2 regions of the Chryseobacterium sp. NRRL B-14798 genome follow, and region 1 is predicted to be linked to the other one. Evidence: riboswitches for the same ligand, from Rfam matches in the RefSeq annotation. Region 1 holds a riboswitch; the other holds the start of a gene.
What was found. Region 1 has a riboswitch for cobalamin ahead of metE (5-methyltetrahydropteroyltriglutamate--homocysteine S-methyltransferase). Riboswitches for the same ligand answer to the same signal wherever they lie in the genome.

Region 1 (4,875 bases):
TCGGGCGGGAAACATCACCGAAGATCACAGGGGGTTTTACACAACGGCTTCCGTAGCTTTGTACCCAACCGTTTTTAGTGAATACAAATCCTTCCAGCTGTTCCCCGAAATATTCCACCATGTCGTTTCGCTCAAATTCTCCATGAACCAATACATCAATTCCGATGTCTTCCTGCCAGCGGATTGTTCTCTGCGTTTCCTCTTTCAGTAAGGTATCATATTGTTCTGCTGTCAGTTCTCCTTTTTTAAATTTTGCTCTCCAGCTTCTTACTTCTGTGGTTTGCGGGAATGATCCGATCGTAGTAGTGGGGAACAAAGGAAGCTGCAATATTTCCTGTTGCTCTTTTTTACGGATTTTGAAGGTGTTTATTCTCTGAGCATCTTTTTCAGTAACAGCATTGGCTCTTTGCTTCACTTCATTATTATGGATAAGAGAAGAAGTTCTTCTACTCTCAATTGCTTTTTTATTTTCTTCAAATGCTTCAAAAATCTGTTCATTTTCCGTTCCGGAAGCCAGTTCTTTAAGAGTTACTACTTCTTTTACTTTTTGTTTAGCAAAAGCCAGCCAGTTCTTAATTTCCGGGTTAAGATTGGTTTCAAAATCCAGGTCACAGGGTGAATGAAGCAATGAACATGATGGTGCAATGAAAATTCTTTCAGATCCTAGTTTTTCAACCGCTTTACTGATAAAAGACAGCGACTTTTCGTAATCATTTTTCCAGATATTTCTACCGTCAACAACTCCTAATGAAAGGCTTACACTTTCAGGAATGCTATTCAGAATATTATCCAGCTGCTCAGGATTTCTAACCAGATCAACATGCAATGTATTGACGGGAAGTGAAACGGCAAGTGAAGTATTGTCTTTTAACCCGTCAAAATAGGAAGCCACAATAAATTTCAGTTTCGGGAAACGTTTTCTGATTTCGGCATACACATAACGGTAAGTTTCTTTGGCTTTCTCTGTTAAATCCAATGCCAGGAAAGGTTCATCAAACTGGATCCATTCTGCACCCTGTTCCTGAAGTTTGGTTAAAATCTCTGTATAAACAGGAAGAAGACTTCCGGCCAGATCCAGTTTATCAAATCCTTCTTCTTTTTCTTTTCCTAATAACAGATAAGAAACCAGCCCGATAATAACCGGTTTCGCATTGATTCCAGCTTGTTTTGCTCCTGCAAATTCATTGAAAATTTTATCTGAGCTCAGCTTAAACTGTTGATTTTTATAAAATTCCGGAACGATGTAATGATAGTTGGTATCGAACCATTTGGTCATTTCCATGGCGGTGATATCCAATCCATCTTTCTGATAGCCTCTTGCCATGGCAAAATAAAGATCCAGCTCAGTATTGTTTTTTTTAAGCACCACTTCATGGTACCGTGTTGGAATGGCACCTACGACAAGGCTCATATCCAATACCTGATCATAGTATGAAAAATCATTACACGGGATAAGATCTATCCCTGCTTCTTTCTGGATATTCCAGTTTTGACTGCAGAGAGTTCTTCCGGTGTTCAGAAGTTCTTCCAAAAGGATTTTACCTGACCAGTACTGCTCGCAGGCTTTTTTGAGTTCTCTTTTGCTACCAATACGCGGATAGCCAAGAATGTGAGTTTGCATTTTTTTAAACTTTTTAATTAAACTTATTGGGAAGTCCTTTACAATGCTTCGTTATGTTGCGGAAAAAGTTTCAGGAAAATAGTGACATAGCAGACAATGTATTTCCCTTCAGAAGAAAATACAAAATTTGATATACCATCTGTATGACCCAAAGCTTCAGCCCGCGAAAGCATTGTCAATTCAGTAAAGGCAGGTCTCCTGACTTGTAACAGTTTCCGTCATCCTTCCCGCTTTTGGCAGTGGATCTGCAAGGACAGAAACTTTTGGTGGGTTACTTACAGTTGCGCGACAGCTCGTGATTTGCACACGATTCCCTATTAATCTACCTTAAGTAAAACCTTTCCTGTTTGATGAAGTATCTGTAAAGAACTGTACTTTTACCTTTAACAAAGGTTATCAGTAAAAGTTTTTAATTTTGTGTAAAATTAGTAATACAGAATAAAACCACAACTGGAAACAAATAATTAAGCAAATTAAACTTCAGGAATTAAAAATAAAAGCATATAATTCTTTATATTTGACTGTTTTAATCATTTAAAAGAATAATATTCTGTGGAACAACTCGATGATAAGGATGTACAGCTGCTCAGGCTCCTCCAGAAAAACGCCAAACTTACCGTTAAAGAGCTCGCTAAAGAAGTGAACCTTTCTACTTCACCGGTTTTCGAAAGGGTAAAAAGGCTTGAACAGGAAGGTTTTGTTAAAAGATATGCGGCAGTTCTTGATGCTGAAAAACTGAACCGTGGATTTACGGTGTTTTGCCAGATCAAACTTAAAATTCACGACCGGTCTGTGGGGTATGATTTTGTAAAAGAAATTTTAGAAATTGAAGAAGTTGCGGAATGTTACAATATTTCCGGAGATTTTGATTTCCTTCTGAAAGTGCAGGTGCGGGATATGAAGCATTATCAGGATTTTGTATTTAACAAGCTGGGATCCGTAGATTCTATCGGCAGCACGCACAGTACTTTTGTGATGGCTGAGGTAAAAAACAACCATGGACTGACGATATAGATTTCTTTTAAAGTTAACACCGTCTGAGGATAAAAAAATCCGTCAATAATGACGGATACTATAATTATTTTGTTTTTTAGTACTTAATTGGCAGCCGGATCCGTAAGTTCTGTTGTTAAACCTATTGATTTTAACAGGTTCTTACTGTCGAAAAGCAATGTTGTATAATGTTTCCCTTTTTTAAAAACCAGTTTTGACCCTCCCGGAAATTCACTGTCTGCTCCCGATTTTTGTATTTTGGCATTGTACTTACCGAACTTCGTTTTACTGTCCTGTAATGTACTTTTATTCAGAACAAGACCAAAAGGAAGTCCTTCCACAATGACAGATTTATTGTCTGAAGTCACAAAAAACATCTCATTGATACTATTGTCTTTTCCCAGGCTGCAATAAAGCTCCAGTCCTGTTTTCATAGGCCATTTTGCATATTTTTCTTCGTTGGCATCTTCATAAAAAACAGTTTTTACGTTCAACGCTTTTGAAATTTTATCCGGAGTCTGTGGGAATATGAATTCTGAGTTTTTGTCCAGTAAAGAACCCAACACGGCTGTTTTCTGTGAAAATGCAGTTGCACTTAATACCAGAAAAAAGATGGTGACAATGAAATGGAATGGTCTCGTCTGCATAAAAATATTTTAAATTGTAATGATTTGATGGCTAAAGATATTAAAATTTTGGGCAAAGCTCTATTTTAAGCAATTTTTTACATCGCACTTCTGTTTTTGGCTATTTTCTTTCCTGTAAATTGAACACGGTACCGGCAGGATCGGTAATCCAGTGCATATTTTCAGGAAGCTCTTCTATTTCGTCACAGGTTTCCACACCGTTTGACAGCAGATATAGTGTAGCAGCTTCTACATCGGGAACGGTAAGCTGGAGCCATGTTTCAGAATGGGTATAGTTATCAACACAATCCAGCCATATGATATTATTCCCGAATTTCACCTCGTGGGTTCTGGAAACAGTGGGATTTTTTATCGGCTTTTCCTCAACTTTCAATTTTAAAATATCCCTGTAAAAAGCAACCGTTTTTTCGTATGTATTTTTGGGAATTTTGATAGCAATATTAATTCCTGCCTCAAATTTTGTATTCATAGTATAGATTTTGAACTTTATAAACAGATTTCAATTCTTTGATGGCATTCTATTATTTCAAAAAAACATTCAGATAATTCACAATCATTGCCGTCTGCATCATCAGGCTTACATGGGTTTGTCCGGGAGCGATAGCCAGCTGGGACTTTGGTAATTCGCCCATATCTGCAAAAACATCACCTCCCAATAATTTATAGGTTTTTGAAAGTTCTGTTTTATCCAATCCGTCATTATCACCAGCTATGATTAAGACAGGCACCGGAATTTTAGAGATATTATCATCACCCAGGTCGAAAGGCTGTCCGGCAGAAGCCATCATCTGCTCCAAAAATGGTTTCCATTTTGTTTTATCAGGTGCTACAGCATTATAGGCAGTATGCATAGGGCTGTTTGTGAAGAGTTCAGGTTTCATTCCTTCAAGAGCTTTATTTACTTCGGGCAGCCATCCGTTAGTTTTATAGGTTGATGAAATGATAACCAGTTTGTTCAGTCTTTCCGGACTTTGAATAGCCAGTTTATAGGCCACTTCACCTCCAAAGCTGTACCCTGCCACATCTGCCTTGTCTATTTTCAGATAGTCCATTACCTTTGTAACATCACTGGCTAAAGTAGCATGTGATAATTTCCTTTCTGAAAAAGGCGTGTGACCATGTCCCTGTAATTCAAGAGCTATTACTTTTCTGTTTTTGGACAATTCCGGGATCAATTCACCCCAGTTCAAATCAATCGTCATGAAAGCGCCATGTAACAGTACAAGAGGCTTTCCTTTGCCATAGACTTCATAATAAACTTTGATGCCATTAACAGGTGCATAACCACTTTCAGAAGGTTTTATTTTTTGTCCATATACCGGAGAGGAGGCAAGGATAATAATAAAGAACAATACTGCAGAGAATTTGAATAGACTTTTCATAATATTATCAGATTTGGTGGATTAATTTTAAGTCAAAGTTACCAACCCGATCGGAAAACGGACTTGTCACAGGGCAAGATTTTATAGAAATGAGAGGAATAGTTTAAGGATTGGTTTAAACTTATTCCCAAAAAACATTTTACTTCATTACATAAAATAAACTTTAATCATTCTACAATTAAGCAACTAAAAAATAAAAATTTTACAATAATTCTATCATGGTTGATAAAAT
Region 2 (4,875 bases), 1.7 Mb from region 1:
TTTCATCAAGGCCAATTGCGCTGATTACGGATGATGCTTCAGATTCTGCATTAAGAAGACTTTTATTTGATGCAGGAGAAGATCTGGAAGACCTTTTCACCCTTTGCAAGGCAGATATTACCACTAAAAATTCTAAAAAACAGGAGAAATTCAAAAGAAACTTTGAATATGTAGCGGTCAAGATCAAGGAAGTGGAAGAAAAAGATCAGGTAAGAAACTTCCAGCCGCCGATCACCGGAGAAGAAATTATGGAAATGTTTAATCTTAAGCCGGGCCGTGAAATTGGTATCCTGAAAGAGAAAGTGAAAGAAGCTATTCTTGAAGGTGAAATTCCCAATGAAAAAGAAGAAGCGACGAAATTTGTCATTGCTGAAGCTGAGAAACTGGGATTAACCTTATAATTCGATTTAGAAAAATATTAAAAATTCCGGCGGGATGTTCCATCCCGCCGGATTTTTTTTCTTAAGGAAACAAAGCCGGCCGGTTTCTTCGAAACCGGCCGGAAAAAAACACAAATGATGAAAAAATAAAAAATTATTTTTAGAAGTAATAATTATTGCGGGTTAAGGAAAGTTCCGTTAGCACCAAGACCACCTGTTTTAAGGGAAGTAAGCTTGGTACCCGTAGTTGCTGAATATACAGTCATTTCGCTTTCCTGAGTGAATTGTTTAACATCTGATGCAAAAATTCTACCATCAATAACATTAAATCCATAAAGCGTAAAATAAGGACCACCATCTGCAGCTGTTAATAGCGGGCTTGCAGGAACTGTTGGTGTAGCTAAACTTGTTGTATACACTTTATTGGCAGAACTGAAATAGATTTTATCATTATCAATCTGAAGATTGGTAGCACTTGGAATTCCTGTCAACGTAACTACCGGTGTCATAGCCCCTGTGCCGGAGATTTTATAGATATAAGAATCAGTAGCTGTAGAAGAAATTGTATATACATTGGATTTGTATGAAATAGTACTGTTAATCTTACCATTCGGAACAGTAAGTTCAGTTTTACTGTCATTAGAAGTATTGATATAAGTAATCATATTTCCATATCCGGAAGTAGCATTCTGCACAAAAATATTTCCACCTGCTTCTACTGCTTTATCAGCCCCGCCTGTCATCGTGATTTTGCTTACAAATGAATAGTCGGAAGCCTTATATTTTGTTACACTTGTTGCATTCGTAGAGAAGTTTAGATTAGCAACATAGATAAAATCATTAGCAAAAGCAATTCCTCTCGGGTTATCAATCTGATTAGTGATTACTCCTAATTTCTTAAATGTATAACGGTCTACTACAACAATTTTGTTTGAGTTATTGATCACAAGATAAGCCTTATTTCCATTAAGACCAATGGTCTGAAGAACGTCACCCAGAATTTCTTTATTGTTATTGTACCCATATACGTCATCCTGCTTTAAGCTTAAATCTCTTGTCAGGAATGTTACTTTAGCACCCTGGCTGTTAAAATTACCTTCATTAGAGATAAAATATCCGTTCTGGTAAGTGATCGGAGAAATTTCAAACTCGGCAGAGTCACTTGTACATGAAGACATATTAAACAATAGTACAACTGCAAATAAGACAGTTAAAAGTTTAGTTATTTTCATAATTTATTCAATTTTAATTTATTAAAAATTTATTGCTGCATACACACTATAGTTTCTTTTTGGTAAAGGATAGAAAGAAACGGTTTTATAGTAGGTATTGGTTAGATTATTCACTTTAAACCCTAAGGTATATTTTTTTGCTAAGGTGGCAGAAACTCCCATATTTAAAAGAAAATAAGGATCTATAGCTTCTGATCTCTTTTCATCACTTGTGGTGTAGGTAACACCGTTCAGCTGTCCCTGTGCATAAAACCTGAAGAAACCATATTCGTAATCTATACCGGCATTTCCCCTGTGCATGGGAACGTAAGGTCTCTGCATCTTCGTTTCTTTATCGATAGCTTTTGCATAATAGTATGCTGCATTGGCTCTGAATTTATGATTTCCCCACTGCTTGCTGAAAGACAACAGGGATTCCAGCCCGTAAGATTCGGATTTATTGACATTGTATGCCTGCCAGTATCCCATAGCCGTTGGAAGCCATACAATAAGATCTGTGATGTTCATATAGTAGGGAGACAGAGTAAGTTTGAAATCTCCCACTTTGAACTCATTGGTCATATCCACCTGAGTAGAGGTTTCCGGTCTCAGATCTTTATTTCCTCCCGGTTCATAATAAATATCATTAAATGAAGGATATCTGAAGTTTTTGGATACGTTAATACTCAGATCATACCATTTTGCGGCGTTCCATTTTCCGGAGAATGAATACATAAAAGGAGACTTTACATCTTCTACAAAATCTTTTTTGAATCCTCCTTCAAAACGCAGATCTTTTGTTGCAAAATACCGCAATAATCCTGAAACAGAACCTATATTCCTGCTGACATTGGATATTCCGCTCTCGTACCCTTCTCCTTTATTAATCTGAAATTCTCCGATGATATTAAAATTCCATTTTGAATTCAGGAAATAATTAAAATCATTTTTAAAGATATAATTTTTCCCGGTTCCTCCACTGGATTTAGGTTGGTTTAACGAACCGAAATACTGAAAATTCTCTTCCGTATAGGCTGCTTTAAGGGAATTACTGAACTTCGCTTTGTTCCAGTCCCAAGAAAGAAGACTTCTTACACTTTGAGTTGTATATTTTGTTTTTGTTCCCGTTTCCTCATATACAGGATAATGCTGTGAAGAATCAAAAAACTGGCTTTGCCACGAAACCTTATGATCGTTTGTAATTTTATAGGATGCTCCTACATTGAACGTCGTATTGTAATAATTCCCGTTTCTGTTGATGTAATTCAGATCGCTTACCTTATAATCATTTTCACTTACAGAATAATTTCCGGAGGCTTTAAAACTGAACTTATCATTGCTGTAAGAACCTTTTACAAAGTTATTATAGGTATTAAAGGAAGCCACTTCAGAGAATAAAGAACCATGGAAGCCTTTATTAAAATCAAGAGTATTATTCAGGTGAATACTTCCCCCGATGGCACCACTTCCGTACACTACACTTCCTCCACCCGCTTTGATACCGATCTGATCATAGCCGAACAAAGCAATATTATTGATATCTCCCTGGCCTAAAAAATTAGAATTGATATTAATTCCGTTCCATACGAATGCAGTCTGCTGGGCAGTTGTTCCTCTGAAAGAAGGCGAAGAAACAGCACCACGGCCATTTTCTTTAATGAAAACCTGCGACTGAAACCTCAGAAGCTCCGAAAGATTACCGGAGTTTTTTTCAGCATCTTCTGCTGTAATTGTTTTTACGGGATGAAAAAGTTTCACCCTGTTCATCTGGTTGTCGAAGACATAAATAGTGTCAATAGTTTTCTCTTGTCCAAAAAGAAAACACCCATAAGATGAAAAAAGCAGTACTAAAGATCTTTTTATATCCATACTTTTTTACTTTTCCTCCGAAAGCAATATGTTTTTAATTATAATCCTGGCAGGTCTCCTGACTTTCGCATTCTGCTCCTTCCCGTTTTTACACAGTGGCGTTTTGCAGAAACTTGTGTTGCGATTTACAGTTGCGGGGACAGTCCGGGAGTTACACCCGATTCCCTTTTCATTCCAAAATACTGGAAACCAAAATTTTTGCAAAGATAGTTTTTTATATGTATTTGCCAAAAACCAGACTTTTCTATACAAAATATGCTATCCTTTTGTTATATACACAAAAAAGAACGGCCGCTTTCAATATTGAAAACAGCCATTCATCCCACTACTTTACTATTTATATATGTTACTTTTTAATAAATTTATAAGACTCCTGTTGTACTCCTTTTACGGAATATTGTAAAATATAATCTCCTTTTGACAGGGATGAAACATCAATCTGTCCTTCTACAGTATCCAATGATTTTACCTTTTGTCCAACCATATTATAAATTTCTGCTTTCTCTATTTTTCCTTTTCCTTTAAAATACAGGATGTCAGCCACTGGATTAGGATAGATACTTGTATTGTTTTTCTCTTTCACAGCATCACTCACCGATAAAAATTCAGAAGTATCCAGGTAAAAAGCAATCATCTGCCCTGAAGCATTCGTCCCTGACCCGGCAATTTTCTTTCCGTCCTGTGAAATTGCAAGAGGAAGTCCCATTGTTACTCCATTAGTGGCAATTCCTAAAGATGCCGCATAATCATTCAGGTTAATTCTCCCGGCGGCAGAGGTCCAGATAAAGCCTTCTCCTGACATGGGAGGAGCCCCAAATGCTCTGTAATACCCGATCACTTTTTTCCCATCAGCAGAAATCCCGGTGGCACCTCCTTTGAAGCTGAAAGAAGCATTAGGATGCGTTATATAAGTAAGTCCGCTCACAGCATTCCATACATAAGGATTAGGATTTGCCGAACCTATTATTGTATTTCCGTCAGCAGAAATTCCTCCTGCTTCTCCTACATGATTCCCATTATTATCTGTAATAAAACTTTCCACTCCATCCTGCCATTTTGCTCCGCTTCTTGTTCCGGTTGATTCATCCTGCCAGCCTACAATCACTGTTCCTGCTGCATTGATTGCGTTTGCTCTGGAGCTGCGTCCGGGAACTATACTTCCCAGATCTACCACGCCGTTTACTTCATCCCATTTCACAGCATGCGCATTCGCTGCGGTGAGAAAACCAAGACCAACAATAGTATTTCCATCAGTCGACATTCCCCAGGTAGAGCTTACGCTGCCATCCCATCCTGTAGGTACAAGCCCGCCTCTGTTTACCCATGTGGCCGTAGCGACATCATAAGTAGATATTTCATTGAATCCTGTTGCGGCATTGGTAACCGACGACGATATTTTGGTTCCGTCATTCGAA

Region 2: linked by a shared signal. The riboswitch ahead of AB1278_RS06415 (TonB-dependent receptor plug domain-containing protein) and the one ahead of metE (5-methyltetrahydropteroyltriglutamate--homocysteine S-methyltransferase) in region 1 are both predicted to bind cobalamin.

The regions. Positions count from the first base shown of each region.
Region 1 is NZ_JBFLUL010000005.1:3,034,398-3,039,272, forward strand. Features, by position in the region: gene metE (5-methyltetrahydropteroyltriglutamate--homocysteine S-methyltransferase) at 1-1,621, opposite strand, end outside; cobalamin riboswitch at 1,793-1,978, opposite strand; gene AB1278_RS14130 (Lrp/AsnC family transcriptional regulator) at 2,174-2,635, shown strand; gene AB1278_RS14135 (hypothetical protein) at 2,719-3,261, opposite strand; gene AB1278_RS14140 (VOC family protein) at 3,362-3,730, opposite strand; gene AB1278_RS14145 (alpha/beta fold hydrolase) at 3,783-4,643, opposite strand.
Region 2 is NZ_JBFLUL010000005.1:1,332,859-1,337,733, reverse strand. Features, by position in the region: gene AB1278_RS06425 (CCA tRNA nucleotidyltransferase) at 1-401, shown strand, start outside; gene AB1278_RS06420 (YncE family protein) at 554-1,612, opposite strand; gene AB1278_RS06415 (TonB-dependent receptor plug domain-containing protein) at 1,634-3,460, opposite strand; cobalamin riboswitch at 3,492-3,669, opposite strand; gene AB1278_RS06410 (T9SS type A sorting domain-containing protein) at 3,807-4,875, opposite strand, start outside.